Regions from separate parts of the Pseudohaliea sp. genome, predicted to be linked through region 1. Evidence: predicted binding sites of a transcription regulator. Region 1 holds the regulator's gene; the other holds the start of a gene.
The links. The regulator PhoB, encoded in region 1, activates phosphate uptake and scavenging genes when phosphate is short. The targets are predictions, from matches to a motif close to TGTCATAAANNTGTAACA.
Positions count from the first base shown of each region.

Region 1 (14,561 bases):
CGGGTACCGACAGCGGCCGCCCGCGCTCGCGGGGAGCGCGCAAGGCAGCTGCCCGGTCGTCCGCGGACGACGGCCTGGTCAGCGGAGTCAGCACCAGCGATCGTGAGGAACCCGGCAACCTCGACTGGCTCGAGGACCTGCCGGCGGACGACGAGCCCGAGCCGCGGCCCGCGGGCAGCGCAGGGCGCCTGCCCCGCGGGGAAGATCCTGAGGTGTTCATCCTTCACGTCATCGCGAAGGACCCGGCCGGCTTCCGCGGTGACGATATCCTGCAGATACTCCTCGCCTGCGACCTCCGCTTCGGCGACATGGACTTCTTCCACCGCCACGAACAGGCCGCGGGTCGCGGCGCCATTCAGTTCAGCGTCGCCAACATGATGCAGCCGGGGGTGTTCGACATCGATCGCATGAGCGAGCTATCCACCCCCGGTCTGCTCTTCTTCGTCACCCTGCCAGGCCCCGAAGACATGATGAAGGCCTTCGATTACATGCTCGAAACGGCCCAGGCCGTGGCCCGCAACCTCGGCGGTGAAGTGCTCGACGAGTCGCGCAGCGCACTCACCCGCCAGTCCCTCGAGCACAGCCGCCAGAAGATCCGCGATCTCGAGAGGCGTCTTCTCGCCGGGTCGCGCTAGCCGTGAGCGCACGTCCGGAGGCCCGCGCGGCGGAACTGCGCGACAGGCTGGAGCGCTGGAACTACGAGTACCACGTGCTCGATCAGCCCAGCGTACCCGATGCCGAGTATGACCGCGCGCTGCGCGAACTGCAGGCCCTCGAGGCGGCGCACCCGGCCCTTGCACGGCCCGACTCGCCGACCCGGCGGGTCGGTGCGGAGCCGCTCACGGCCTTCGCCAGCGTCCGCCACGAACAGCCGATGCTCTCCCTCGACAACGCCTTCAGCGACGAGGAGTTCGAGCAGTTTCACCGCCGGGTGCTCGATCGCCTGGGAGATCCGGAAACCGCCCTCGAGTTTGCCTGCGAGCCGAAGCTCGACGGGGTGGCCGTCAGCCTCCTCTACCGCCGGGGAGCCCTTGAGCGCGCCGCCACCCGCGGCGACGGGACTACCGGCGAGGACATTACCGACAATGTCGCCACCATACGCTCTGTGCCCCTGCGCCTGCGCGGCGACGGCTATCCGGCGGAGCTGGAGGTACGCGGCGAGGTCTACATGCTGCACGACGGCTTTGCGCAGCTGAACCGCGAGGCGGCCGAACGTGGCGAGAAAGGCTTCGTGAACCCGCGTAACGCGGCGGCCGGCAGCCTGCGCCAGCTCGACTCCCGGGTCACCGCCCGCCGGCCGCTGCAGCTGTGCTGCTACGGCGTGGGGCAGGTGAGGGGCGGCTCGCTGCCGGCTACGCACTGGGCGATCATGGAGCGCCTGCATGGCTGGGGGCTGCGCATCAACAGCGAGTCGGCGCTGGTGACCGGCATCGACGGCTGCTTCGACTATTACCGTCGCCTCGAGGCCCGGCGCGCCGCGCTTCCTTACGATATCGACGGCATCGTCTACAAGGTCAATGACCTGGCTCTGCGCGAGCGCCTCGGTTTCGTGTCCCGGGCCCCGCGCTGGGCCATCGCCCGGAAATTCCCCGCTCAGGAAGAGCTGACACAGCTCGAGGCCGTCGAGTTCCAGGTCGGGCGTACGGGCGCCGTCACGCCGGTGGCGCGGCTGAAGCCGGTCTTCGTCGGCGGTGTCACCGTCAGCAATGCCACGCTGCACAACCTCGACGAGGTCGAGCGCCTCGGCGTCATGGTCGGTGATACGGTCATCGTACGCCGCGCGGGCGACGTGATCCCCCAGGTGGTGTCCGTGGTCGCCGACCGGCGCCCCGAGGACGCGACGCCGGTCGTCCCGCCGTCGACGTGCCCGGTTTGCGGCTCCGCCGTGGAGCGGGAGGAGGGGGGTGCGGTGCTGCGCTGCCTCGGCGGCCTGGTCTGCGCCGCCCAGCGGATGGCGGCCCTGCGCCATTTCGCTTCGCGCCGGGCCATGGACATCGACGGGCTCGGCGACAAGCTGGTGGAGCAGCTCGTGGAGCGGGGCCTCGTGGAGACCGTGGCCGACCTCTACGCGCTGCGGCGGGACGACCTCCTCGGCCTGGAGCGCATGGGCGAGAAAAGCGCTGACAACCTGCTGGCGGCGCTGGAGGCGAGCAAGGCCACCACGCTGGCGCGCTTTCTCTACTCCCTCGGTATCCGCGAGGTGGGCGAGGCCACGGCGCGCTCGCTGGCAAGGCACTTCGGCAGCTACGAGTCGCTGGCGTCGGCGTCCGAGGAGAACCTGCTGGCCGTCGATGATGTCGGGCCGGTGGTTGCCGATCACCTGCGCCAGTTCTTCGACGACCCGGCGAGCCAGGCCGTGGTCAGGGCCCTGCGCGAGGCCGGGGTGCACTGGCCCGAGGCGGAGGCGGCGGCCGACGATGCGCCGCTGGCCGGTCAGACCTGGGTGGTCACCGGCAAGCTTCAGAGCATGACGCGGGACGAGGCCAGCGCGGCGCTGCAGGCCCTCGGGGCCCGCGTGTCGGGCAGTGTCTCCGCGAAGACCCGCACTCTGGTCGCCGGGCCCGGAGCGGGCAGCAAGCTGGCGAAGGCGGAAGCGCTGGAGGTGCCGGTCATCGACGAGGCCGCATTCCTCGCCTTTCTCGACGAACACGGGGGACGGCCGTGAGAACGCTGCTGCTGGTATCGCTGTGCCTTGTTGTCGCCGGTTGCGCCACGACACCGCCGCGGGACCTCGACAATCTCTGCGAGATCTTCCGCGACAAGGACGGCTGGTATGATGATGCACGGGATGCGAGTGAGCGCTGGGGCAGCCCGATCCCGGTGCTGATGGCGATCATGCACCAGGAATCGCGTTTCGTCGCCAAAGCCAAGCCGCCGCGGAAGAAGATCTTCGGTTTCATTCCCGGGCCGCGCCCCTCCGACTCCTACGGCTACAGCCAGGCGCTCAAGGCCACCTGGCGCGCCTACGAGCGCAGCGCCGGCAACTACGGCGCCGACCGCGACGATTTCGGTGACGCCATCGATTTCATCGGCTGGTACAACCACCAGTCAACCAGGCGCAACGGCATCCGGCCGGACGACGCCTACCGGCTCTACCTGGCGTACCACGAAGGCCACGGTGGCTTTGCCCGGGGCAGCTTCAGGAGCAAGGACTGGCTGCGCTCCGTGGCGCGCAAGGTCGAGCGCCGGTCCTCGCTGTACAGCGGACAGCTGCCGGCCTGCCGGGAAGAACTCGAGGACGATGGCTGGTTCTTCGGCTGGTTCTGAGGGACGGGGCGCGGTGCTGCGACAGGCTTTTGACTGTGACGGCCCTGTTGCAAAAAGGGGCCGATCTGTCATGTTATTGTCACAGTGCGGCGGCAGACTTCGCGGACAAATTCCCATGCAGGCTACCGTGCCATGAGTGAACGCACCGTCCTGGTGGTCGACGACGAGTTCGCAATCCGCGACATGCTGCGCATGGCGCTCGAGATCGTCGATTACCGCTGTCTGGAGGCCGATAACATCCAGGACGCCCATGCCACTATCGTCGACCAGCGGCCGGACATCGTCCTCCTCGACTGGATGCTTCCCGGGGGCAGTGGCATCGAACTGCTCCGTCGCCTGAAGCGCGACGAGGGGACGCGGGAGATACCGGTCATCATGCTGACTGCGAAGACGGCGGAGGACAACGTCATCCAGGGCCTCGACGTCGGCGCCGACGACTACATCACCAAGCCCTTCGCACCGCGGGAACTCATTGCGCGTATCAAGGCCCTGCTGCGCAGGGCGGGCGGGGCGGAGGCCAGTGACCGCATGCAGGTCTCCGAACTGGTGCTGGACAGCAAGAGCCGGCGTGTCTTTCTCGCCGACGAGCCACTCGACATGGGTCCCACGGAGTTCAACCTGCTGCAGTTCTTCATGGCGCACCCGGAGCGGGCCTACACGCGCAACCAGCTGCTCGACCAGGTCTGGGGTGCGAACGTCTACGTTGAGGAACGCACCGTCGACGTCCACATCCGCCGCCTGCGCAAGGCGCTGTCGGCCGGCGCCAGTGACTACAGCGGCCTTATCCAGACCGTGCGCGGCACCGGGTACCGCTTCTCCGCTCGGGGGGCTCCCACCGGGTGAACCTGGCCGGTAGCTGGCGTGGGGAGTTGCGCAAGCTGCTGCTGGTGCTGGCCGCGTCGGCGCTGGCCGGCTGGTTGTTCGGCTACCCTCTGGCCATGCTCACCGTGGGCCTCGGGACCATCAGCGGCGTCTGGCTCTACCAGATCTGGCGCATGCGCCGCTGGCTCGAGGATCCGGAGCAGACGCCGCCGGAGAGCTTCGGCATCTGGGGCGTCGTCTACGACACCATCTACCGCCTGCAGCGGGAGAACCGCGAGGCGCGCAGCCGGCTTCAGTCCACCGTCGACTACCTGCAGAGTTCCTTCGCCTCCATGCGCGACGGGGTGGTCATCCTCACCCAGGCCGGGGCCATCGAGTGGTGCAACGAGGCTGCCCGCACGCTGCTCGGTCTCGAGTACCCCAGGGACCGGGGCCAGCTGATCCTGAACCTCGTGCGCCTGCCCGAGTTCCACCGCTACTTCATCAACGGCGATTTCTCCCAGCCCCTGCAGGTCGGCCTGAAGGGCGGTGCGCCTCGCTTCCTGCAGATGGAGGTCACCACTTTTGCCGACGGTGATTTCCTTCTCTTCGTGCGCGATGTGACCCGCATGCTGCAGCTGGAGCAGCAGCGGCGGGATTTCGTCGGCAATGTCTCGCACGAGCTGCGCACTCCGCTCACGGTGTTCAAGGGCTACCTCGACACCCTCATGGCCGCGGGAGACCGGCTGGACCCGCGCTTCCACAAGCCGCTGGAACAGATGGAACTGCAGGCCCGGCGTATGGAGAACCTTCTCGACGATCTGCTCTGGCTCTCGCGCATCGAGAGCGTGCGCAGCGAGAAGAAGACGGAGCGCGTGGACATGGCGGGCCTGGTCGAGGAGCTTCGAGACGAGCTGGCGCACTCGCACCCGGAACGGGTCGTGGCAGTGCGCCTGGACACGCGCGACGGCGTTGCCGGTGATTACCGCGAACTGCACAGCGCCGTTTCCAACCTGGTGCTCAATGCCATCAAGTACAGCCCGGACGACAAGCCGGTGCTGGTTCACTGGCGCCGCGAGGGCGACGAACTGCTGCTGTCGGTCGTGGACCAGGGCCCGGGCATTGAAGAGCAACACCTGCCGCGCCTGACGGAACGCTTCTACCGGGTCGACGAGAGCCGCTCGAGCGCAACGGGCGGTACGGGGCTGGGCCTTGCCATCGTCAAGCACGTCGCCGCCTCTCACCGGGCGGAGCTGCGCATCGAGAGTGAGCCGGGGGAGGGCAGTACCTTTACCCTGGCCTTCGCCGCCTGACGTGCGTGCGGGCAGGGCCTGGCGTCGCGTGTGCCTGCTGCTGGCCCTGGTAGCCGCGCCGGCCCTTGGGGACCGCACCCTGCCGCCCTATGAGCCCGCCTCGGGCCTGGTCGGGAGCCTGGGCAGTGCCGGCTCGGATACGCTGGCCAACCTCATGTCCCTGTGGGCGCGCGCGTTCAGCGCCCACCACCCGGCGGTGACGGTGGAAGTGCAGGCCGCCGGGTCGGCGACGGCACCACCGGCGCTGGCAGAGGGCACAGCTGAACTCGGCCCCATGAGCCGCGCCATGACCGCGCGCGAGGTGGAGGCCTTTCGCGGGCGTTTCGGCTACCCTCCCACTGCCGTGCCTGTCGCCGTCGACGCAGTGGCGGTCTTCGTACACCAGGACAACCCGCTCCGGGCGCTCTCCCTCGCCGAGCTCGACGCAGTCTTCTCGATCACCCGGCGCTGCGGTGCCGCACGGCGCTTCACCCACTGGGGGGACCTGGGCCTGGGCGGCAGCTGGCGCGGCCGCCCCATCGTAGCCTACGGACGCAACACCGCCTCGGGCACGCACAGCTACTTCCGCAGCGAGGTACTGTGCCAAGGGGACTTCCATCCGCTCGTGAACGAGCTCCCCGGGTCGGCCTCCGTGGTGCATGCCGTCGGCGCGTCGCCCGGCGCCATCGGCTATTCGAGCCTGGGTTACGAGTCCGCGGGTGTGCGTCCGCTCGCGATCAGTGACGGCAGCGGGCCGGCGGTCCCGCCGACCGCCGAAGCCGCCGGCAGCGGCCGCTATCCACTCGCGCGCTATCTCTACGCCTACGTCAACCGCCCGCCGGGGCAGCCGCTCACCGCGCTGGTCCGCGAGTTCTTTCGCTTCGTCTATTCCCGCGAGGGACAGCGCCTGGTACTCCAGGACGGCTACGTGCCGCTGCCGGTGACGCTGATCGAGGCGCAGCGCGAGGCCCTGGGTCTGTGAGCCGCCTTGCCGACAGCCGGGTCGATCGCCACCGCCGCTGGTTTGATCGGGGGACCAGCGCGCTGGTCGGTGCCGCCGGCGTGGGTGTACTGGGCACCATCCTTCTCATGCTGCTCTACCTGCTCTGGGAGGTCATGCCTTTGTTGCAGCCGGCGGCCATCAGCTACAGCCATAGCGAACCGGCTTCGGGCGCCGGGCTGCTGCCGGCCGGCCGCGGCCCCGATCCCGCCTCGCCCGCGCTGCTGGCAGAACTCGCCGACGCGGGGCTGATCGCGGGCGCGGCGGGTCCCAGTGTCCGTCTGGCCGGCGGGCGAGCGGTGATCGTCGCGACCGGGGATGGCGGGCTGGTCGAATTCGGGCGTACCAGTGCCGGGCCCGGCGGACCGTGGGCCCGCTTCCGGCGCCTGGACAGCGGGGGCCTGCCCGTGCGTTGGCTGGTTGCCGAACCGCAACGCGCGGTGGTCTATGCGCTCGCTGCCGACGGCCGCCTGCAGGCCTGGCACACCGTCGCCGAGCGACGGCTGCTCGCCACGCGCCTTCCGCGTACCGTCGGCGCGGACTCCGTGGCGGTCGCCGCCGACGGTGCGTCCCTCGCGGTCCGCGTCGGTGAAACGGTGCACCACTACCGCGTGCGCAACCCGCATCCGGAGGTCTCCTTCACGTCCCTCTGGGCCGCGGTCTGGCACCCGGACTACCCGGCCCCGGCGCGAGTCTGGCAATCGTCCCCGGCGGGCGCGAGCGACGAACCCAAGCTGAACCTGGCCCCCCTGGCCCTCGGGACTTTCAAGGCCGCCTTTTACACGATGCTCTTCGCGGCGCCGCTCGGCGTGCTCGCCGCGGCGTACACCGCCTACTTCATGGCGCGACCGCTGCGGCGGGTCGTCAAGCCCGGGATCGAGCTCATGGAAGCGGTGCCCACGGTCGTGCTCGGTTTCATCGCCGGCCTCTGGCTGGCGCCGCGGGTGGAGCATGCGCTCGCGGGGTTCCTTGCCGCCCCCCTCATCCTGGTTGCCGGGATAGTCGCCGCCGGCGCGCTCTGGTCGGCGCTGCCGCGGCGCTGGCGCCGCCGCCTGCCCCCCGGCGTCCGGCCCCTGCTGCTGTTGCCGGTCGTGGTGCTGCTGCCCTGGGTGAGCGTTTCCGCGAGTCCGGTGATCGAGGCGGCCTGCTTCGGCGGTGACGTCAGCGGCTGGCTCGAGCGGCAGTTAGGCATCGCCTACCAGCAGCGCAACGCGCTGGTCGTCGGCATGGCAATGGGCTTCGCCGTCCTTCCCACCGTTTACTCGATCACCGAGGATGCCATCTTCTCGGTGCCGCGAAGCCTGTCCGACGGCAGCCTCGCCCTCGGCGCAACGCGCTGGCAAACGCTCACGGGCGTGGTGTTGCCCACGGCAAGCCCGGGGATCTTCTCGGCACTGATGATCGGCCTGGGCCGTGCGATCGGCGAAACCATGATCGTACTCATGGCGACAGGCAACACGCCGATCCTCGACGTCGATCCGTTCACGGGGCTGCGCAGCCTGAGCGCAAACATCGTGATGGAGGCGCCTGAATCCATCGTCGGCAGCACGCACTTCCGGGTGCTGTTCCTTTCGGCGCTGCTCCTATTCGCCTTCACGTTCGTCATCAACACCCTGGCGGAACTGGTGCGGCAGCGGCTGCGCTACCGCTATGCGGCGGGCTGAGCCGTGACCGCCGCGCGCCGTAGCTCTCCCCACGAACGCCTTGGCGTCGCCCTGCGCCGCCAGGGGGGGGATGCGCTGGAGTGGCTGGCGGCCGGCGCGGCGGCCCTGTCGCTGCTGGCGGTGCTGGCCCTGGTCGCGCTGCTCGCAGCCAGGGGGCTGGGGCACTTCTGGCCCGGCCCGCTCAAGGCACTGGAGGTCCGCGCGGGCGGCGGGTCGACCGAGTCGCTGCTCGGCCAGGTCGTTGCGCGGCGTGACGTCCCGGTGTTGCAGCTCCGCGAGGCCGGCCTCGAGCCGGGGCCGGGCCCCGAGCGGCGCGAGCGGCTGCTCCTGCGGCTGGGCAACCGCGATCTCGGCGCGGCGGAGTTCCGCTGGCTGCTGGCCTCGGATATGCTCGCGGCGCGCACGCCGGCGGCGGCCACTGTGATCGAACGCAGCGAATGGGGGCCGCTCTTCGGCTACCCGCTGGCGCTCGGCGAAAGCGGGGCGGGAGTCGTGGCGGGTGAGGGGCCCGCCCTGCGGGAAGCTATCGAGCAGGCGCTGGCGGCCACGGCCGCGGCGCGGGAAGCCCTACGCACCCTCGAGCAGGGCCCGCTGGCCGCCGCGAGCGCCGAGCTTGCCCGGTGGCGTGCCGCCGGAGACCCGCGTATGCACGGCGCGCGCGAACGGCTGGCGGCGCTCGAGGCCGAGCGGCGCGTCCTGCGCGAAGCGCTCGGGCGCTACACGCTCCAGCTGGCCCTTGCCGACGGCCGGCGAATCGAGCAGCCGCTGGCGACGGTGCTGCGGGCCTATCAGCCCAATGCGCTGTCGCTGCCGGCGCGCCTGGGGCTTTACTTCGAAAAGCTCTGGGATTTCGTGAGCGGAGCGCCGCGGGATGGCAACACGGACGGGGGCGTCTTCCCCGCGATTTTCGGCACCGTGGCCCTTGTGCTGTTGACCGCCGTACTGGTGACACCGCTCGGCGTGCTGGCCGCTGTCTACCTCCACGAGTATGCCCGGCAGGGCCCGCTGACGCGCCTGGTGCGCATTGCGGTGAACAACCTCGCCGGGGTACCGTCCCTGGTGTTCGGGGTGTTTGGCCTCGGTTTCTTCGTCTACGTGCTTGGCGGCGAGGTCGACCGGCTCTTCTTTGCCGACCGCTTACCAAGCCCTACCTTCGGCAGCCCCGGGCTGCTCTGGGCGTCGCTCACGCTCGCCCTGTTGACCCTGCCGGTGGTCATCGTGGCGACGGAAGAGGGCCTCGCCCGGGTCCCGCGCTCTGTGCGCGAGGGCAGTCTCGCCCTCGGCGCGACCCGGGCGGAGACGCTCTGGCGCGTGGTTCTGCCCATGGCCTCGCCGGCCATGATGACCGGGCTTGTGCTTGCCGTGGCCCGGGCGGCGGGCGAGGTTGCGCCACTGATGCTGGTCGGGGTGGTGAAGCTCGCACCGACACTGCCCGTGAGTGGGGAGTTTCCCTACCTGCATCTCGAGCAGAAGTTCATGAACCTCGGTTTTCACATCTACGACATCGGTTTCCACAGCCCGGACCCCGATGCGACCCGCTCCCTGGTCTACGCCACGGCGTTTCTGCTCGTGGCCATCATCCTGGTACTGAACCTCGCGGCGGTGATCCTGCGCAATCGTCTTCGCGAGCGATACAAGTCCCTGGCCAACTGATAGGCTCACGACTCATGGCAGAACACTCCATCAACGTGCAGGCCCTGCGTCGAGCCCCGGCACCACGCGTGCCCACCGAGGGTGCCGCACTCGTTGCGAAGGGTCTGTCCCTGCACTACGACGGCAGTGCAGCGCCGGCACTGGACCGTATTGACCTCGCCATTCCACGTCAGCGCGTGACCGCCTTCATCGGGCCGAGCGGTTGCGGCAAGTCGAGCCTGCTGCGCTGCTTCAACCGCATGAACGACCTCATCGAAGGCTGCAGCATCAGCGGCAGTATCCGCCTCGAGGGCGAGGATATCCACGACCCGGCGGTGGACGTGGCGAGCCTGCGGCGCCGCGTCGGTATGGTGTTCCAGGCCCCGAATCCATTTCCGAAGACCGTGTTCGAGAATGTGGCCTACGGGCTCCGCATCCAGGGCATCAACCGCAAGCGCGTCCTCGACGAGTCCGTGGAGAAAGCCCTGCGCGCTGCGGCGCTCTGGGATGAGGTCAAGGACCGCCTCGATGACAGCGCCCTGGCGCTCTCCGGCGGCCAGCAGCAGCGCCTGGTGATCGCACGGACCATTGCCGTCGAGCCGGAAGTGCTGCTCCTGGACGAGCCGGCTTCTTCTCTGGACCCGATTTCAACGCTGCGTATCGAGGAGCTCATCTACGAGCTGAAAACCCGCTACACCATCGTCATCGTGACCCATAATATGCAGCAGGCGGCGCGGGTATCCGACATGACCGCCTTCATGTACATGGGGCGATTGGTGGAATTCGGCGAAACCGATACACTCTTCACGAACCCCGAGCAGCGCCAGACGGAAGACTACATCACCGGGCGCTACGGTTGAGCAGCCAGCGGGAGACGCCCTTGCAAAGCGACAGCCACAGGCAGCACATTTCCGGCCAGTTCAATGCCGAGCTGGAGGCCGTTCGCAACCACCTGCTCGAGATGGGCGGGCGGGTCGAGGCGGCCGTTGCCCGTGCTGTCGAGACGCTCCTCGCCCGGGACAGCGGCGAAGCCGAAGCGGTTATTGCCTCCGACGAGGAGGTCAATGCCATGGAGGTGCGCATCGATGAGGAGTGCTCGCGTATTCTCGCCCGGCGACAGCCGGCCGCCAGCGACCTGCGGCTCGTGATTGCCGTGGCCAAGGTTACCACGGATCTCGAGCGGGTCGGCGACGAGGCGACCAAGATCGCCCGCCAGGCAATCACGCTCTCGGAGCAGGCGCCGGCGCGCAGCGGGTCCCCGGAGGTGCGGCGTATCGGCAAGCACGTCGGTGCCATGCTGCGCAGTGCCCTGGATGCCTTCGCCCGGCAGGATGTGGCCATGGCCGTCAAGGTCGTCGTCGATGACGAGGGTGTCGATTCCGAGTACCACTCGGCCATGCGCAGCCTCGTGACCTTCATGATGGAGGATCCGCGCAACATCGGCCCTATCCTCAACGAGCTCTGGGCGCTCAGGGCGCTCGAGCGCATCGGGGACCACGCGGCGAACATCGCGGAACAGGTTATCTACCTCGCCCGAGGCCTCGACGTGCGGCACATGGAGCCGGCGCAGCTGCGCGCCTATATGCAGGAGGAGGCGGGTCAGCCGTCGCCGGGGGACGCCACGTCGTGAGCCATTTCTGGAGCGAGGCCGTCCGCGGCCTCAGCCCCTACGTGCCCGGGGAACAGCCGCGCCATCCGCGACTGGTCAAGCTGAATACCAACGAGAGCCCCTATGGCCCGTCGCCGCAGGTCCTGGCGGCTGTGGCCGCCACGGACGGCGACAGCCTGCGGCGCTACCCTGACCCGGACGCCAGTGCCCTGCGCGGCTGTATCGCCACGCACTACGGGCTGGCACCGGAGCAGGTGTTTGTCGGCAACGGCTCGGACGAGGTTCTCGCCCACGCTTTCCTCGGGCTGCTCAAGCATCCCCGGCCCCTGGCCTTCCCCGAGATCAGCTACAGCTTCTACCCGGTCTGGTGCGGCCTTTACGGGATCGAGGCGGTGCGCGTGCCGCTGGATGCGGAGCTTGGCATCGATGTCGGCGCCTTTCCGGAAGACTGCGGCGGCATCATCCTGCCCAACCCGAATGCGCCGACCGGGCGACTCCTCGAGCTCAATGAAATCGAGCGGCTGCTGGCCGCCCACGGCGACTGCGTCGTTGTCGTCGATGAGGCCTATATCGATTTCGGGGGGCGCAGCTCGGCGCTCCTGATCGCACGCCACCCCAACCTCCTCGTGGTTCAGACCCTGTCCAAGTCCCGTGCGCTCGCGGGGCTGCGGGTGGGCTTTGCCCTCGGCGACGCGGCGCTCATCGAGGGGCTGGTCCGGGTCAAGGACTCCTTCAACTCCTACCCGCTCGACGCCATCGCGCAGCGGGCAGCGATCGCATCCTTCGAGGACCAGGCGTGGTTCGAGGATAGCTGCCGGCGTGTGGTGGCTACCCGGGAGCGCGTAACGGCTGCTCTCGAGAGCCTGGGCTTCGCGGTACTGCCTTCCGCGGCCAACTTCGTCTTTGCGCGCCCGCCGGCGGGCGCGGCGCCCGCACTGTTCAAGGCGCTGCGCGAGGACGGCATCATCGTCCGCCATTTCGATCGGCCGCGGATCAGGGAGTACCTGCGGATCAGTATCGGCACCGATGAAGAGATGGACCGCCTGCTGTCGGCTGTCGGGGCCTGGTGCGCGGCCGCCCCCGAGAGCGGCCGCGACACCCGCTAGCGGCGGCGCAGGACCACGCTGCCGATACTGTAGCCGGCGCCGAAGGAGCAGAGCACGCCGGTGTCGCCGGCGGTAAAGTCATCTCGGTGCTTGTGGAAGGCGATGACCGAGCCGGCAGAACTCGTGTTGGCGTACTCGTCGAGGATCGTCGGCGCCTCTTCAGGGGACGGCTCACGGCCCAGGACCCGCCGGGCGATCAGCTGATTCATGCTCAGGTTGGCCTGGTGCAGCCACAGCCGCTTGAGTTGTGATGCCGGGAGCGCCAGGCGCCCCAGCTGCTCCGTGATCTGGATCGCGACCGCGGGGCAGACTTCCTTGAAAACCTTGCGGCCTTCCTGCACGAAGAGCTTGTCCGGCCTGCCGATGCCCGCCGGGTCGGCCCGGTTCAGGAAACCGAAGTTGTTGCGGATATTGTTGGAGTAGAGGGTCTGCAGGCGGCTGTCGATGACTTCGTATTGCTCGGCACTGTCGGCGAGTTCCGCCCGCTGCAGCACCACCGCGGTGCATACGTCGCCGAAGATGAAATGGGAGTCCCGGTCCCGGAAATTCAGGTGCCCGGTGCAGATTTCCGGATTCACCATGAGTACGGCGCGTGCGCTGCCCATGGCAATCGCGTCGCGCGCCTGCTGGATGCCGAAGGTCGCCGAGGAGCAGGCGACGTTCATGTCGAAGCCCCAGCCGCGTATGCCCAGCGCGTCCTGTACCTCGACGGCAATCGCCGGATAGGGGCGCTGCATGTTAGAGGCCGCCACGAGTACGGCGTCGAGATCGCCCGGGCCGATGCCGGCGGCAGCCATCGCTTCGCGGGCTGCGGCGACCGCCATTTCGCACATCACCGAGGGCTGGTCATCCGGCCGTTCCGGGATGTCCGGAACCATGCGCCGGGGATCGAGGATGCCCGACTTGTTCACTACGTAGCGCGAGCGGATACCGGACGCCTTGATGATGAAATCCACGGAACTGTAGGCCTGGGCTGCCAGCTCGCCGCGCTCGATCGCGTCGGCGTGCTCGCGGTTGTACGCGTCGGCCCAGGCGTTGAAGGAGGCGACGAGCTCCTCGTTGCTGATCGCCTCCGGCGGGGTGTACAACCCCGTGCCACTGATGACTACCCGGTGCATGGGCGCGCGCCGATCAGCGCTGATCCAGGGGCAGGTAGTCCCGTTGCGCGTAACCGGTATAGAGCTGGCGCGGGCGTCCGATGCGGTAGCTGCCGGAAATCATCTCGTTCCAGTGGGCGATCCAGCCGACGGTGCGGCCCACGGCGAAGATCACCGTGAACATGCTGGTGGGAATGCCCAGGGCCTTGAGGATGATGCCGGAATAGAAGTCGACGTTCGGGTAGAGCTTCTTCTCGATGAAGTACTCGTCGGAGAGGGCGATTTCCTCCAGCCGCTTGGCGATGGCCAGCAGGGGATCGTTCTCCATGCCGAGCTCGGCCAGCACCTCGTCCGCGGCTTCCTTCATGACCTTCGCCCGGGGGTCGAAGTTCTTGTAAACGCGGTGGCCGAAGCCCATCAGGCGGAACGGATCGTTCTTGTCCTTGGCGCGGGCAACGAACTCGTCGATACGGGAAACGTCACCGATCTCCTCCAGCATGTTCAGCACGGCCTCATTGGCGCCGCCGTGGGACGGGCCCCAGAGCGCGGCGATCCCGGACGCGATGCAGGCAAAGGGGTTGGCGCCGGAGGAGCCGGCGAGGCGCACCGTGGAGGTGGAGGCATTCTGCTCGTGGTCGGCATGCAGCAGGAAGATACGATCCATCGCCCTGGCCAGCACCGGCGAGATCCGGCTCGGCTCACAGGGGGTGCCGAACATCATGTGCAGGAAGTTCTCGGCGTAACCCATGTTGTTGTCGGGATACATGAAAGGCTGGCCGATGGAGAACTTGTAGCTCATGGCGGCCAGCGTCGGCATCTTGGCGATCAGGCGGAAAGCGGCGACCTGTCGGTGGTGCTCGTCGGAGATGTCGAGGGAATCGTGGTAGAAGGCCGAGAGCGCCCCGACGACGCCGCACATGATCGCCATCGGGTGGGCGTCGCGGCGGAAACCGTTATAGAAGGTGCGGATCTGCTCGTGGACCATGGTGTGGTTGTGCACGGTACGCACGAACTGTTCCTTCTGCTCCTTGTTCGGCAGCTCGCCGTACAGGAGCAGGTAGCAGGTCTCGAGATAGTCGGAATGCTCCGCCAG
Region 1 covers NZ_JBTOLW010000029.1:23,249-37,809, reverse strand. Annotated here, with positions in the region: gene zipA (cell division protein ZipA) at 1-635, shown strand, start outside; gene ligA (NAD-dependent DNA ligase LigA) at 638-2,665, shown strand; gene ACX93N_RS13220 (transglycosylase SLT domain-containing protein) at 2,662-3,267, shown strand; gene phoB (phosphate regulon transcriptional regulator PhoB) at 3,400-4,110, shown strand; gene phoR (phosphate regulon sensor histidine kinase PhoR) at 4,107-5,381, shown strand; gene ACX93N_RS13205 (PstS family phosphate ABC transporter substrate-binding protein) at 5,383-6,342, shown strand; gene ACX93N_RS13200 (ABC transporter permease subunit) at 6,339-8,024, shown strand; gene pstA (phosphate ABC transporter permease PstA) at 8,028-9,677, shown strand; gene pstB (phosphate ABC transporter ATP-binding protein PstB) at 9,692-10,516, shown strand; gene phoU (phosphate signaling complex protein PhoU) at 10,537-11,286, shown strand; gene hisC (histidinol-phosphate transaminase) at 11,283-12,371, shown strand; gene ACX93N_RS13175 (beta-ketoacyl-ACP synthase III) at 12,368-13,489, opposite strand; gene gltA (citrate synthase) at 13,503-14,561, opposite strand, start outside.

Region 2 (14,561 bases), on a different contig from region 1:
CAGCATGAAAGGCAGTGAGGCGTGCAGGTGTTTCTTTTCTTCCGGCGTGACCGTGAGCTCGACGAGGCGCACGTCCTCGCCGGGCGCGGCAAAGACCACCGCCTCCCGCCGCTCCGCCAGCAGCCCCGAGAGCCGCTCGGCGACGCCGGCCTCGCTCACGGGCACCGGTCCGTCGCTGCTGCCGGCGCTGTACCAGCACAGTTCACCGCCGGCGAGGCGGAGCACGTTGAGGTTCTCGCTCACGGACGTCTCTTGAAGGGTTGGGCCATGGCAGGTCACAGGCTACCGCTGGCACGCAGCACGCTGCGCACATCGCGGAATTCACGGTGCAGCACACTGTACAAGCGCTGCTCCCGGTCGGCAATCTCGACGCGGGCGGCAAGCAGGAACCAGCTCGAGGACTCGCCGAGGAGCGTCGCCACCGCCTCCAGGGGGGCACCGCCGAACACCGGGTCCTCGAGGAAGGCGCGCCTGTCGGCGAAACCGACACGCCGCCGCTGCTCCACCAGTGCCTCCACGTCGCCCGCGGGCAGCGGTTCAAGGCTGCCGTCGCGGTTCACCGCGCGCAGCAGCGCCGGGGGCATGGTATGGATGTTGAGCCCGGCGGGGTTCTCCGGCCACACGGTCACCAGCGGCTCCAGGCGGGCATAGAGCGCCGGAGTAACGCCCGCGACGGCGCGCAGCTCGCTGACGCTCGCCATCGGCCGGTTGGCCGCCCGGTAGGCCGGCGTGCGCACGACATAACTGTCGTCCTCGGCGCCATTCGGCCGCGGCACCCGGTCTGCATCCAGCCAGTCGCCGATAGCTTCGGTGACGGCGATGGCCGTGGCCTGGTCCATGGCCAGCTCCTCGAAGCTCAGGAGCAGGCGGATGAAGAACGCCTGCGCCGGCGTCCAGGACGGCAGCCCGCCGGCTTCCTCCGCCTCGCTCTGCGCCGCGAGCAGGTTGAGGTTGAAGCGGCCCTGCAGATCCTGCAGGTTGCCCGTGAGCCAGCCGCCCTCGTCGAGCGCATAGGGGGCACTCTCCTGCGCCCAGAGCTCCGTGAGGTCATCCCGCGGCGCATCGCGCTGCTGGTCCAGCTCGTAGTCGCGTGCAAGGGCGAGCGCGGCCAGCGCCTCGGCGCCCCGCAGGTAGGCCCAGGACTGCTCGGCGAGCAGCTGGTTGCCGGTCCGGCGGTAGAACAGGCTGAACTCCCGCTGCAGCGCTACCAGGAGCACCGCAGCGAGGGCGAAGACCAGCAGCGCCACCACCAGGGCGACACCGTCCTGGCTCTTGCCGGGACACTTCCGCCCCCTCGCGCTAGGGCCGCGGCAGCGCATAGAGCCTCCTGATTTCGCCAAGGGAGGCAATGTCGATCCGCAGTTCAAGGGCTACCGGGGGGGGCGGCAGCGGGGTATCGACGCCCACGTCGCGGATCCAGCTGCGCTCCCAGTCGCGGCTGTCTATGGCGCTGCCGCGGCCGGCAATGAGCGCATCGAGCCGGGGGAGAAAGCGCAGCTCCAGGCGCTCGACCCCGTCGAGCAGGCGGACACGCCGCGGTTCCACGGAGCTCGCCCGGTCCAGTACGGGCCAGGACAGGCGCCAGAGCGCATCGTCCTCCAGGTAATAGCTCACCCGCTCGAGATGGCTGCGCGGCTGCCCGGCGCTCGGGTGCCAGCCGGTGCGCGTGAGCGTCAGTAGAAAAGGCGCGAGCGGGCCGCCGGAGAGCGCAGGCTCGACATCGCCGAACTCATCGCGCACCGGGCGCGCTGCGAACTGCCGCAGGTCGCGGGAAAGGATCATCAGGGCCCGGTTCAGCTCCTCCGTGCGCCGCGCCACGGCGCGGGTCGCGTCGACGCCGTCGATCACCGCCGAGAGGCCGGCGTAGGCCGCCGCCGCCACGAAGGCGGTGACCGCGAGAGCGATCAGCACCTCCACCAGCGTGAAGCCCCGGCGGTTGCGACGCGCTCCGCTGCGGGAGCCGGGCCCGAGGCTACGGCGCCGGCGCATCGGCGCCCCCGGGGTCCTCGAGATAGCCGACCAGCGTGACCAGGCTGTCGTCGCCCTCACCGGGCGCAAGGCCGACGCGCACGGAGATGCGGTTGAAACCGGGCACCTCCGTGGCCTGGCTGTCGAGCCACCAGTACCAGTCGCGGCCGGCGAGGCGCTCCTCGCCGCTCTCGCTGCCGCGCAGCAGCTGCCCGCGGGCGTCGGCGAGGAGGCGCACCTCCGTGAGCTTGTTGCCCGCCACGAGCCGGGCCAGGGACTTGTCGCGCAGGTAGGCGGTGCCGTCCACCTGCTGGTCCAGGGCGAAGAGCAGCGCCGGCACCGCCAGCGCCACGATGGCGAGGGCCACCAGCACCTCCACGAGCGTGAAGCCGCGGACCCGGTGCTCAGCCATCGCCGGCCTCCAGCGGGTCATCGATGACCTCGATACGGCCGAGGAGATCCCAGCGCAGCTGCCAGAGAAACTCGCCGGTCGCCGCACGGCGGAAGGAAAGGCTGCCCGGCGTGGCCTCACCGCTGGCGTAGAAGATCAACTGGGGCACGCCGTCCGGCGCCGCGTCCGCCCGGCCCCGGTCGAGTACCACCGGCACGCCCTCAAGGGACAGCTCGACGGCCAGGGTCTCGGGAAAAACCAGCGGCTCGAACAACTCGCCCCCACTCAGCGGCCTCTCCCAGGAATCGCTCTCACCCGGTCTCGCTGCCGCAGTGGCGCTCTCCTGCACGCGGCTTTGCTCGCCGCTTCCGGCGCGGCTCAGCACGGCGCCGCGTTCCCCGGGAAGCCGGCGCTCGCGGAAACGCAGCACCGTCACCCGCTCACCGTCGCGCAGTTCCCGGGCAACGAGCACACCGTGGTCACGGCCGCTGAAAGCCGCCTCGTCCCGGGCGTAGGCCGCAACATCGGCGAGGAAGCGCACGTCCTCGGCGAGGCGACGCTCCTCGGCGCCACTGCCCGTGTTCAGGCTGGCCAGCGACACGATGACGATCACGACCAGCAGCACCACGAGCATTTCCAGCAGGCTGAAGCCGCGCTGGCGACGCATGGGGCTACTCCCCGTCGCGCCAGTTACCGATGTCCGCGTTCTGGCCCTCGCCCCCGGAGAGACCGTCGGCGCCCAGGGAATAGATGTCCACCTCACCACGCTCGCCGGGGCTCAGGTAGAGGTAGGGACGGCCCCAGGGATCCATGGGCACCTCGGCGAGGTAGCCGCCCTCCTTGAAGTTGCGCGGTTCCGGATCGAGGGTGCTGGGCTCCACCAGTGCCTCCAGCCCCTGCTCCGTGGTCGGGTAGACGTAGTTGTCGAGGCGGTAGATCTTCAGCGCCGTCTCGATGGCCTTGAAGTCGGCCTGCACCTTCTGTACCCGGGCCTCGTCCGCGCGGTTGAGCACTGTCGGTGCCACCACGCTGATGAGCAGGCCCATGATCACCAGCACCACGAGGATCTCCACCAGGGAGAAACCCGCGCTGCGCGACCGTGTCGTCTGTCGCTTCATATCGTTACCTTCGTCCTTACCTTACCATCGTGTTGAGATCGAAGATCGGCAGCAGGATCGCCAGCACGATCACCAGTACCAGGCCGCCCATGACCACCACCATCAGCGGCTCGAACAGGCCCATGGCCGTACCCAGGGTCATCTCCAGTTCCCGCTCCTGGTTGGCGGCGCTGCGCTCGAGCATGGTCTCGAGTTCACCGCTGACCTCGCCGCTGGCGACCATGTGCACCATCATCGGCGGAAACAGCTCGCTGCGGCCGAGGGCCTTGCTCAGGCTCGCGCCCTCCTGCACCCGCTCGGCCACGCGCAGGCTCTCCTCGCGCAGCACGAGATTGGACAGCACCTGGCCCGCTATGCGCAGCGCTTCCAGCAGCGGCACGCCGCTCGCCATGAGGATACTCAGGGTCGAGGCGAAACGCGCCGTATCCACGGCGACCAGCAGCCGCGAGAGCCCGGGGACCCGCAGCAGCCAGCGGTGCCAGGCGCGGCGCCGCGCCGGCGCGCGCAGGAAGCGGCGCAGGCCGATTGCGAGGGCCGCGAGGGCCAGGAACAGCCACAGGCCCCAGGCCTCCAGGAAATCACTGGTGGCGATGAGGCCGCGCGTGAGGAGCGGCAGCTCCCGGTTGCTGTGGGCAAAGATGCCGATCAGCTCGGGGACCACGAAGACGAGCAGCGCCGTCACCACCGCAACGGCGACGGCGAGGAGGATCACCGGGTAGATCATCGCCATCTTCAGTTTCTGTGCCGTGTACTGGCGCTGCTCGGCGTAGTCCGCGAGCTGCGCCAGCACCGGGCCGAGAAAGCCGGCGTGCTCCCCGGCGTTGACCATGGCCCGGTACATCTCGCTGAACACCTGCGGAAACTCGCCGAGCGCATAGGCGAGCGTGTGCCCTTCGGCCACGCGCGAGCGCACCTGCAGGAGCAGGGCCTTGGTGCCCGCCTTGCGGCTCTGCTCCGCCGCCGCCTGCAGGCACTCGGCGAGCGGCAGGTTGGACAGTACCAGGGTGGCGAGCTGGCGCGTCAGCAGCGACAGGTCCGCCGGACTGACCCGGGGCCCGCCGAGGCCCAGACCCGTGCGCAGGCGCCCCCCCCGGTTCCGGGACGGCCCCCGGTTCGCGGCGCTGACCTCTACCGGGCGCAGGCTCTGCGCGCGCAACTGCTGGCGAACGGCGCGCTCCGAGTCGCCCTCGAGCACGCCGCGCACGAGCTTGCCTCCAGGGTTGAGAGCGCGATAGCGGAAGGCGGGCACGGGCGCCTCAGGCCAGCGCGGTCACGCGCATGACTTCCTCGAGGCTGGTCTGCCCCGAGAGCACCCGCCGGCGTCCGTCGTCCTCGATGCTGGGATACTGGCGCCGCGCCTCGCGCAGCATGTCCTGCTCACTGGCCCCCTCGTGGATCATGGCCCGCAGCTGATCGCGGACCTCGATCAGCTCGTAGATACCCATGCGCCCGCGGTAGCCGCTGTGGTTGCAGTGGTCGCAGCCCAAAGGGCGGAACACGCTGCGGCCGCGGCAGTCCTCGCCGCCGAGGAGCGCCGCCTCGCTGTCGCTGAGCACATGCGGCGCCTTGCATTCCGGGCAAAGCACGCGCACCAGGCGCTGCGCCATGACCCCGAGGAGACTCGACGACAGGAGAAAGGGCTCGATGCCCATGTCCTGGAGCCGGGTCACGGCGCCGATGGCGGTGTTCGTGTGCAGCGTCGACAGCACCAGGTGCCCGGTGAGCGAGGCCTGTACGGCGATCTCAGCTGTCTCCAGGTCACGGATCTCGCCCACCATGACCACGTCCGGGTCCTGGCGCAGGATCGCCCTGAGGCCCCGGGCAAAGGTCATGTCGACCTTCGGGTTCACCTGGGTCTGGCCCACCCCCGGGAGCATGTACTCGATCGGGTCCTCGATGGTGAGGATGTTGCGCTCGGTCCCGTTGATGGCAGCGAGGCCGGCGTAGAGCGTCGTCGTCTTGCCTGAACCCGTGGGGCCCGTGACCAGGATGATGCCGTGGGGGCTGTGCAGCGCCCGACGGAAACCGTTGTAAACGGCCTCGGGCATGCCGAGCTGCGCGAGCTCCAGCTGCCCGGCCTGCTTGTCAAGGAGACGCAGGACCACGCGCTCGCCGTAGGCCGAGGGAATGGTCGACATGCGGATGTCCACGGCATGGCCGGCGATGCGGATGGAGATACGCCCGTCCTGGGGCACGCGCTTTTCGGCGATGTCGAGGCGCGCCATGACCTTCAGCCTTGACACGAGCAGCGGCCCGAGCATGCGCTTCGGCGTGAGCACCTCGCTGAGAACACCGTCGATACGGAAGCGCACCGAGAGGCGGTGCTCGAAGGTCTCGATGTGGATATCGGACGCCTGCTCGCGCACCGCCTGCGACAGGATCGCGTTGATCAGGCGGATGATCGGCGCATCGTCCTCCGCCTCCATGAGGTCGCCGGCGTCGGGGATCTCCTCGGCGAGCCGGCCGAGATCGACGTCGGCGCTGATGTCCTCGGCCATCTGCACGGCCTCGCTGTTGCCACGCTGGTAGGCCTGGCTCAGGCGCTGCTGGAAGGCAGCCTCCTCCAGCGGCTGCAGCCGGAAGGGCCCGCCGATAACCCGGCGCAGCTCCACCAGCACATCGTAGGGCGGCGTGCCCAGGTGGTAGACCACCGGTTCGTCACCGTCCGCGAGGAGCACCCCGTGGTGCTGGGCAAAGGCGAAGGGCAGGCGCCGGGGTGCCCCCTCGGCCGGCCCCGCAGCGGCTTCCGGCGCGGCGGCTGCCGCGGCCGTTGCGAGACCGGTCTCAGCGCCGTCCATCGCTCTCACCGCCCTGGTCCTCACGAAGCTGGTCGAGCTGCCGGAGCTGCGCCTCCCACTCCGGCAGCACCGGGAAGTCACCGTCGTCGAGGAACATGAGCCCCCGCTCCCGCCGCTCCAGCTGCCGCTCGCGGATCTGCCGGTACTTGAGGGCCGTGGCGCCCTCCAGGGCCGCGCCGTCGCGGATGATCGTCGGCCGGATGAAGATCAGCAGGTTGGTCTTGGTCACGTTGACAGAATCGTTGCGGAACAGGCGGCCGAGCAGCGGGATGTCGCCGAGCAGAGGCACCTTCTGCTGGGCATCCTGCACGTCGTCCTTGATCAGGCCGCCGAGGACAACGATGCGCTGGTCCTCGGCCAGCACCTTCGTCTGCACCTTGCGCTCGTTGGTAATCAGGTCCGACGCCATCGCCTGCGCCCCCGTGAGCCCGGTGAGGCTGGAGACCTCCTGCTCGATGTCGAGCACCACGGCATCCCCCTCGTTGATGTGCGGCTTCACCGACAGGGTGATGCCCACGTTCTCGCGCTCGATGGTCTGGAAGGGGTTCTGCGCGCCGTTCGCCGTGCCGGTGTTGGTGAACGACCCGGTCACGAAGGGCACGTTCTGGCCGACCGTGATGTAGGCCTCCTGGTTGTCGAGGGTCAGCAGCGACGGGGTGGACAGGATGTTGGCGTTGGTGCGCTCACGCAGTGCGTTGAGGATCACCGTCATGCTGAGGTCGTCGTCGACGACGCCCCAGCCCAGGGTCATGCCCGGGGACTGTGCCAGGGCCCCGGCGAGGGCGCCGACATCGAAGTCACCGGTGGTGGCAAGGGGCTCCGCTTCCGCGTTGTCCGGGTTGAGAATGGCGCTGGCGATGTTCCGCGCCCGGGCATCGTCGGTGTTGACATTGCTGCCGAAAGCGCCGTCCTCGTTGGCGAAGAGCCACTGCAGGCCGAGGTCGGCGCCATCGGTGATCTCCATCTCCACGATGATCGCCTCCACCAGCACCTGGGCGCGGCGGATATCGAGGCGGTGGATCACCGACTCCAGCGCCGCCATCTGGTTCGGGTCCGCGGTAATGATCAGGCTGTTGGTGCCCTCGTCGGCCTCGATGGTGGCCTCGCTCGCCCGGCCGCCCCCTTTTCCGTCGGCGCTGTCGAGGCGGCTGATGTTCTGCATGACGCGGGTCAGGACCTCGGCGATCTCCGTGGCCTGGGCGTACTCGAGATAGACGACCTTGACGTTGCCGGTCTGCTCGAGGGGCGTGTCCAGGTAGCCGATAAGGCGGCGAATGCGGGCGCGCTGGATCTCGTCGCCGTTGACCAGCACGCTGTTGGTGCGCTGATCGGGCACGAGGAGCACTTCCGGCTCCGCATCGCCGGCCTGCTTCTGCGACGGGTCGTCGAGCTTCTGCAGCATGCTCACCACGTCACTGGCAACGGCATACTTGAGGGCGATGACTTCCGTTTCCGCCGTCGCCGAGCGGTCCATGCGCTCGATGATGTCGACCATGCGGCGGATGTTGGCCGCCGTGTCCGAGATGATGATGGCGTTGCTCGGGGCGTAGGCGGCCATGTGCGCCTGCTGCGGCACCAAGGGCCGGAGCACGGGAATCAGCTTCGCGGCGGAGATATTGTCGAGGCGGATGACCTGGGTCACGTACTCGTCGGACACGCGCCCGCTCTCGTCCTCCACGGGCAGCGAGGCGGAGCGCGCATCCTTGGACTGGATCACGCGGACCACCTCGCCGGAACGCACGGCCGTGTAGCCGTGCACGTCGAGGATCGACAGGAACAGATCGTAGAGTTCGGCGCGGCTCACCGGGCGCGAGGACACGACCTTGACCTTGCCCTTCACCGCCGGGTCCACGACGATCGTGGTGCCGGTGACCTCCGACACGAACTTGATCAGCTCCTGGATGTCCGTCTCCTTGAGGTTGACCGTGAAGTCCTGCGCAGCGGCATCCGGGACGCGGGCGCAGTTCAGGCTGACGGCGAGGAGCAGAACCAGCAGGCGGGGCAGGGGTCGCATCAATCGGTGTCTCCGGCGGCGGCGAGCCGCACACTGAGCGACAGCGCTTCGCCGTCGCGCGTCAGGTCGAATACCGCCTCCCGGGCCTCGCGCATGGCCTGGTAGAGGCGGACCGTGTTCGCCGGGTCCGTGAGCGAGAGTCCGTTCACGCCCGTGACGATATCCCCGGGTTCGAAGCCGAGGGCGGCGAAGTCCTTGCCGGCGCGGCCGGGGCTCACCCGGTAACCGACGAGCTCGTCGCCCCGGCGCACCGCGGTGATGCGCACCACATCGGCCAGGGATTGCGGGTCATTGTACAGGCGCTCGCGGTACTGTGCGGCGAGATCCGTCGCCCCGGGGCCGGCGCTGACCGCCTCGGGGGCCGGCGCCTCGGCCGCCCCGCCCGCTGCCTCGCGCTCCGCCGGCACGCTGCGGGCGTCGAGCGGCGGGCCGGTGCCCGCCAGCTGGCTGTCCAGCTCGCTGTCCTCGAACAGCGTCAGGAGCTCGTAGGTTCCGCCATTGTCGAGCACGACCTGTCGCGGCAGTACCTTGGCCAGGATCACGCGCCGGGCGACCGGCAGTTCGTCACCGACGGCGTAGACGGCCTCAGAGCCACGGTGCTCGATCATGGCGAAACCGAGGCCGTCCTCGTCCGTCGCGACGATGCCGGTGAGCGTCAGGGCCAGGCGCGTCTCCCGGGCGCCGTCCTCGATACCGGCTTTCGGTTTCGCGCTCGCCTGCTGCAGGGCGAGCTCGGCGAGGGCCGCTTCGCTCAGGGCGCCGGCCTCGCCGAAGAGATGCCAGCCGATGGCGGCGTCGATGTCGACCGCGGTACGAGCCTCCGGGGCAGCGGCGCGGCTGGCCGGATTGACCAGCGCCTTCGCCGGGGGAATGGGGGTGTCAGCGGCCGGCAGGAAAGACCAGCCCAGGCGGGCAACCGAGACGCAGGCCCAGGCGGCGAGGAGGACGAGGAGCGCCTGCTGCAGGCGCCGCAGCCGCTCCGGCCGGGACCAGAACAGCACGAGACGCCGGCCCCGCTGACCGGCACCGGCCAGGCCGGCCGCCAGGCTTTCCTGCCACGCTTGCGGCACGCATGTCCTCCGGACCTTCACCTGCGTCACCTCCGCCGCGAGCACGGCGGGGCCCTCCGCAGGAAGCACCCGCGGGGGTGCCCATTGAATGGCAAAATTGTGACACTATTGTGAAAAGCGCGGCAACTATGCCAAGTCCCTGCCCCGCCTGAAGTACGCAGGGCGCCCGGCTCAGGACACCGTGGAGCGATAGTAGTCCATGAGGATCTGCGCCACTTCCGGCCGGGAGAATTCCGGCGGCGGCGCCACACCGCGGCTCAACATGTCGCGCACGGCCGTGCCGGAGAGCAGCACGAAGTCCTCCTTCGAGTGGTCCGGCGCATCGCGCATCATCACCACCCGGTCCAGCTTCTTGCTGTAGGCCGTGTGGTCGGCCCGGTAGATTTCCAGCTCAAGGGCGCCGGCGGGCACCTGGTCGTCGAAGATCTCCTGCGCGTCGAAACCGCCGTAGTAATCGCCGACGCCGGCATGGTCGCGGCCGACGATGAGGTGCGTGCAGCCGCAGTTCTGGCGGAAAACCGCGTGCAGCACGGCCTCCCGGGGACCCGCGTAGAGCATGTCGAAGCCGTAACCGGTGATCATCACCGTGTTTTCCGGGAAGTACACGTCGACCATCTTGCGGATCGCCGCATCGCGCACATCCGCGGGGATATCCCCCGGCTTCAGCTTGCCGAGCAGCATGTGCACGAGGATGCCGTCCGCGCCGAGGTCCTGCATGGCCATGCGGCAGAGTTCCTCGTGGGCCCGGTGCATGGGGTTGCGGGTCTGGAAGGCGACGACCTTCTCCCAGCCGCGCGCGGCGATCTCGTCGCGGATCTGCACCGCCGTGCGGAAGGTCTCGGGGAAATCGGTCTCGAAGTAGGAGAAGTTGAGCACCTGGATCGGACCGGACAGCAGCCGACGGCCGAGCGACGTGAAGGTCGCCACGCCCGGGTGCTCCGGATCCAGGGTGCGGAAAATCTTCGCCGCCATGGCGTCTACCTGCGTGTCCGTCACCGGCTCCACCGCGGTCACGTCCATCACCGCGAGCACCGGGTTGCCCTCGACGTTGGGGTCACGCAGGGCGATGCGGGTGCCCGCCTCGACGCTCTCGTCATCGGTGAAGTTGACGATGGGCACGGGCCAGAACAGGCCGTCGCGCGTACGCAGGGACTCGGCCACCGACAGGGCGTCCGCGAGATTCATGTAGCCCGGCAGCGGGTTGAAGTAGCCGGCGCCGAGCATCACCGCGTTAGCCGCCGCGGCGGAGTTGAGCAGGAGGCTCGGCAGACCCTCCGCCTCCTCGGCGAGGGCGGCGCGCGCCGCCGGGTCGGCGACATAGAGCGGGTTCAGTTCCTGGGAGCCATGGGGCTTGATCATGGTCGGTCTCCTTGCCGAGTGCAGACCCGGTAACGGGCCGGTTGACGGACAGCCTGAAGGTCAGGCGGCGGGAATGATGCCGCGCTCGCGCAGCAGCGCCAGGATGGCTTCCACCTCTTCCTCCAGCGTCTGCTGGTCCGAGCGGAGGTGGAGCTCCGGGTCTGCCGGCGCCTCGTAGGGGTCGTCGATGCCGGTGAAGTTCTTGATCTCGCCGGCCCGGGCCTTCTTGTAAAGGCCTTTCGGATCCCGGGCCTCGGCGGCCTCGAGGGAACAGTCGACGAAGACCTCGATGAACGGCAGGCCCGCCTCCTCGTGCAGGGCGCGGACCTTGTCCCGGTCGGCGGCGTAAGGGCTGATGAAGGAACTCAGCGCGACGGCGCCGCAGTCCACGAACAGCTTGGCGACCTCGCCCACGCGCCGGATGTTCTCTGCCCGGTCCTCGGCGCTGAAGCCCAGGTTGCGATTGATACCGAGGCGCACGTTGTCGCCGTCCAGGCGGTAGGCGAGCACCCCCAGGTCGTGGAGCACGCCCTCGAGGGCGACTGCCACCGTGCTCTTGCCACTGCCGGACAGGCCGGTGAACCAGATCGTGGCGCCCCCGTGACCCAGCAGCTTGCCGCGCTCGGCACGGCCGATATCGCCCTCGTGCCAGTGCACGTTGGTGGCTTTCTGTTCCGTCATGTTCGCAGGTCCTTGTCCGGGCCGGCTCCGGGCAGCGGAGCCGGCGTCGCGCGGGCCCTCAGGCCCAGTAGTAGTCAACGAGCGACAACACCAGCATGGCGCCCACCAGCGGCAGGAGCCAGCGCCGCAGCCGGGCCAGCTGGCCCGGGCTCGGCGGGCGCGCATAACGCTCACCCAGCATTACCAGCAGGCCGAGGGCCGCAAACAGCAGCAGCAACACGAACAGCAGTTGCACGGCTCGGGGTCCCTCCGCGGCCGGTGATCGCGGTCGCGATGATAGCACGGCCGGGAGTTTGCAGCGCCCTTCGCAGAACCCTATACTCGCCGCTTGCCAAGGGGTGGCCCCGGCCTGAGACGCTCCCGCGAGCGAACCCTTCGAACCTGAACCGGACAATACCGGCGTAGGGATGGTGTCGATGGCCCGCCGTGGCCGCCCTCCCCCGCCGCCCGAGGGAGGAGACCCATGAAGCACCCGGCTACCGTGACCTGCCCCGGCCTGCTTGCCCTGGCGTGGAGCGCCCTTGCCTGCCAGGCCGCGGGGGCGGCGCCGATCGAGGAGGTCGTGGTGACCGCCGAACTCCGCGAGACGCCGCTCCTCGCCCAGAGCGCCAGCACCAGCGTCGTCGACAGCACTGCCATCCGCCAGCGCGCGGCCCGGCACCTCGAGGACGTGCTCAACCTCGCGCCCAACGTCAACTTCGCCGGCGGCAGCTCCCGCGCCCGCTTCTACCAGGTCCGCGGCATCGGCGAGCGCTCCCAGTTCGTCGAGCCGCTGAACCCCTCCGTGGGCCTGCGCATCGACGGCGTCGACTTCTCCGGCCTCGGCACCGCCGCCCTGCTCTTCGACGTGGAGCAGGTCGAGGTGCTGCGCGGCCCCCAGGGGACGCTGCACGGTGCCAACGCCCTCGCCGGCCTGATCAATCTGCGCACGGCGGCCCCGGCGGCGGAAACCGGCGGCCGCGTGGAAGTGAGCGCCGCCGAGTACGACACGCGCACCCTCGGCGCCGCCCTCACCGGGCCCCTGACGGACACGCTGCGCTATCGAGTGAGCCTCGGCCACAACGTGAGCGACGGCTACATGGACAACGCCTGGCTCGGCCGCGACGACAGCAACGACCGCGACGAGGCCAGCGGCAGCGCGAAGCTACGCTGGCTGCCGGACGCCCGCCACACCGTCGACCTGCACGTCTTCGCTGTCGACGTGAACAACGGCTACGACGCCTTCTCCCTCGACAACACGCGGACCACACTCTCCGACCAGCCCGGGCGCGATACCCTGGAGGCTGTCGCGGGCAGCCTGCAGTGGCATCGGGAGGGCGACACGGTGGACCTCGAGACCTTCCTCAGCGCCGCCGACACGGACACGGTCTACGCCTACGACGAGGACTGGGCCTACGTGGGCATCGCCCCGGCGCTGGAATACAGCTCCTTCGACGAGTACCGGCGCGACCGCGAGAGCTTTAGCGCCGAGCTGCGCCTGTCGTCGCGGCAGCCGCTGACGCTCTTCGGCCGCTCCACGGACTGGGTTGCCGGTGTCTATGGACTGCGCGACGACGAGACCCTGCACCGCCGCTACACCTACCTCACCAGCGATTTCCACAGCCGCTTCGAGGCGCGCACCGCCGCGGCCTACGGCCAGCTGGACATTGCCCTCGGCGACGCGTGGACCCTCAGCGCGGGGCTGCGCCTGGCCCGCCGCGCCATGGATTACGGCGACAGCAACGGCGTGGATTCGAGCCCCTCGGATGACCTCTGGGGCGGCAAGATGGCGCTGTCCCGGGACCTCGCCGACGGCGGCCTGGTCTATGCGAGCGTCTCCCGCGGCTACCGCGCCGGCGGCGTGAACGCCGGCGTGCTGGCAACCGACCCGGATTCAGTGGGTGACGGCGCCGCCGTCCTCGCGGCGAACACGGCCTTCGACCAGGAACTGCTCTGGAACTACGAGCTCGGCCACAAGGCGCTGCTCGCAGACGGCCGCCTCTCGAGCCGCCTCGCGCTGTTCTGGATGGACCGGCGCGACCAGCAGGTACGCGGCTCGCTGGTGCTGCCCCGGCCCGACGGCAGCACCGCGTTCATCGACTACACGGACAACGCCGCGTCCGGCACCAACATCGGCCTCGAGTGGGAGCTCGACTGGCGGCCGACGGACAGCCTCGCCCTCTTCGCCAGCTTCGGTCTCCTCGAAGCGACCTTCGACGACTACGTGAATGCCGCGGGCGAGGACCTGGACGGCCGCGACCAGGCCCATGCGCCGAACTACCAGTACGCCGCCGGCATTACCTGGACCTCACCCGGCGGCTGGTACCTCCGGGCCGAGGCCGAGGGCAAGGACGGTTTCTATTTTTCGGACCGGCACGCCGCCCGCGCCGGTGCCTTCGACCTGGTGCACCTGCGCGGCGGCCTGCGCACGTCACACTGGGACGCATCGCTCTGGGTACGCAACCTCGGTGACGAGGACTACGCCATCCGCGGCTTCGGCAGCTTCGGCAACGACCCACGCAAAGGCTACGCCGTCGAGCCTTACTACCAGTACGGCGAACCCCGCGTCCTCGGCGTGAGCCTCGCCTACCGATTCCGGTGACACGGCTGGCGGCGGCTCTCGCGACCTGTGGGGCCTGGGCGATCGAGCCGCGGCCCCCGGGCGAACCCCGCGTGCTGCGACAGCTGCCCGGCGGCGAGAGCAACGAGAGCTGGCTGCTCGCCTGGGGCGAGCACCGGCTGGTGCTGCGCCTCGACGGTCTCGACCCCGCCGCGCCGGGCCTCGACCGGGCCGAGGAGCACGCGCTCCAGGGCGCGGCGGCGGCCGCGGGGCTCGCACCGCCGCCGCGCTTCGGTTGTGCGGACTTCCTCGTCAGCGACTATCTCGACGAAGACGGCACCGGGCCGGATCCGGCGGACGCCGCCGCCCGCGCGCGGCTGCTGCGCGCTATCCATGCACTGAAGGTGCGGGCGCGACGTCTCGCGCCCGCAGCCTACCTCGAGACCTGCGAGGCCCGTGCCGGCGCCATCCCCCGCGCCTTGCCGGCCCTGGCCAGGAAACAGCTGGCTGCGCTCGCGGCGCCCGGCGACGCCCCGGTGCTGTGCCACAATGACCTCACCGCCGGGAACTGCCTGCGCCACCGCGGGCGGCTGCTGGCCATCGATTGGGAGTATGCGGCCCTC
Region 2 covers NZ_JBTOLW010000016.1:9,462-24,022, forward strand. Annotated here, with positions in the region: gene gspL (type II secretion system protein GspL) at 1-243, opposite strand, end outside; gene gspK (type II secretion system minor pseudopilin GspK) at 276-1,319, opposite strand; gene gspJ (type II secretion system minor pseudopilin GspJ) at 1,300-1,989, opposite strand; gene gspI (type II secretion system minor pseudopilin GspI) at 1,973-2,380, opposite strand; gene ACX93N_RS09345 (prepilin-type N-terminal cleavage/methylation domain-containing protein) at 2,373-3,026, opposite strand; gene gspG (type II secretion system major pseudopilin GspG) at 3,031-3,477, opposite strand; gene gspF (type II secretion system inner membrane protein GspF) at 3,494-4,726, opposite strand; gene gspE (type II secretion system ATPase GspE) at 4,734-6,275, opposite strand; gene gspD (type II secretion system secretin GspD) at 6,262-8,289, opposite strand; gene gspC (type II secretion system protein GspC) at 8,289-9,359, opposite strand; gene sat (sulfate adenylyltransferase) at 9,531-10,718, opposite strand; gene cysC (adenylyl-sulfate kinase) at 10,779-11,399, opposite strand; gene ACX93N_RS09385 (hypothetical protein) at 11,458-11,634, opposite strand; TPP riboswitch at 11,724-11,824, shown strand; gene ACX93N_RS09390 (TonB-dependent receptor) at 11,863-13,980, shown strand; gene ACX93N_RS09395 (phosphotransferase) at 14,052-14,561, shown strand, end outside.
Region 2: gspC (type II secretion system protein GspC) is a predicted target of PhoB. The motif match lies at 9,447-9,464, and genes of this name have one in related genera.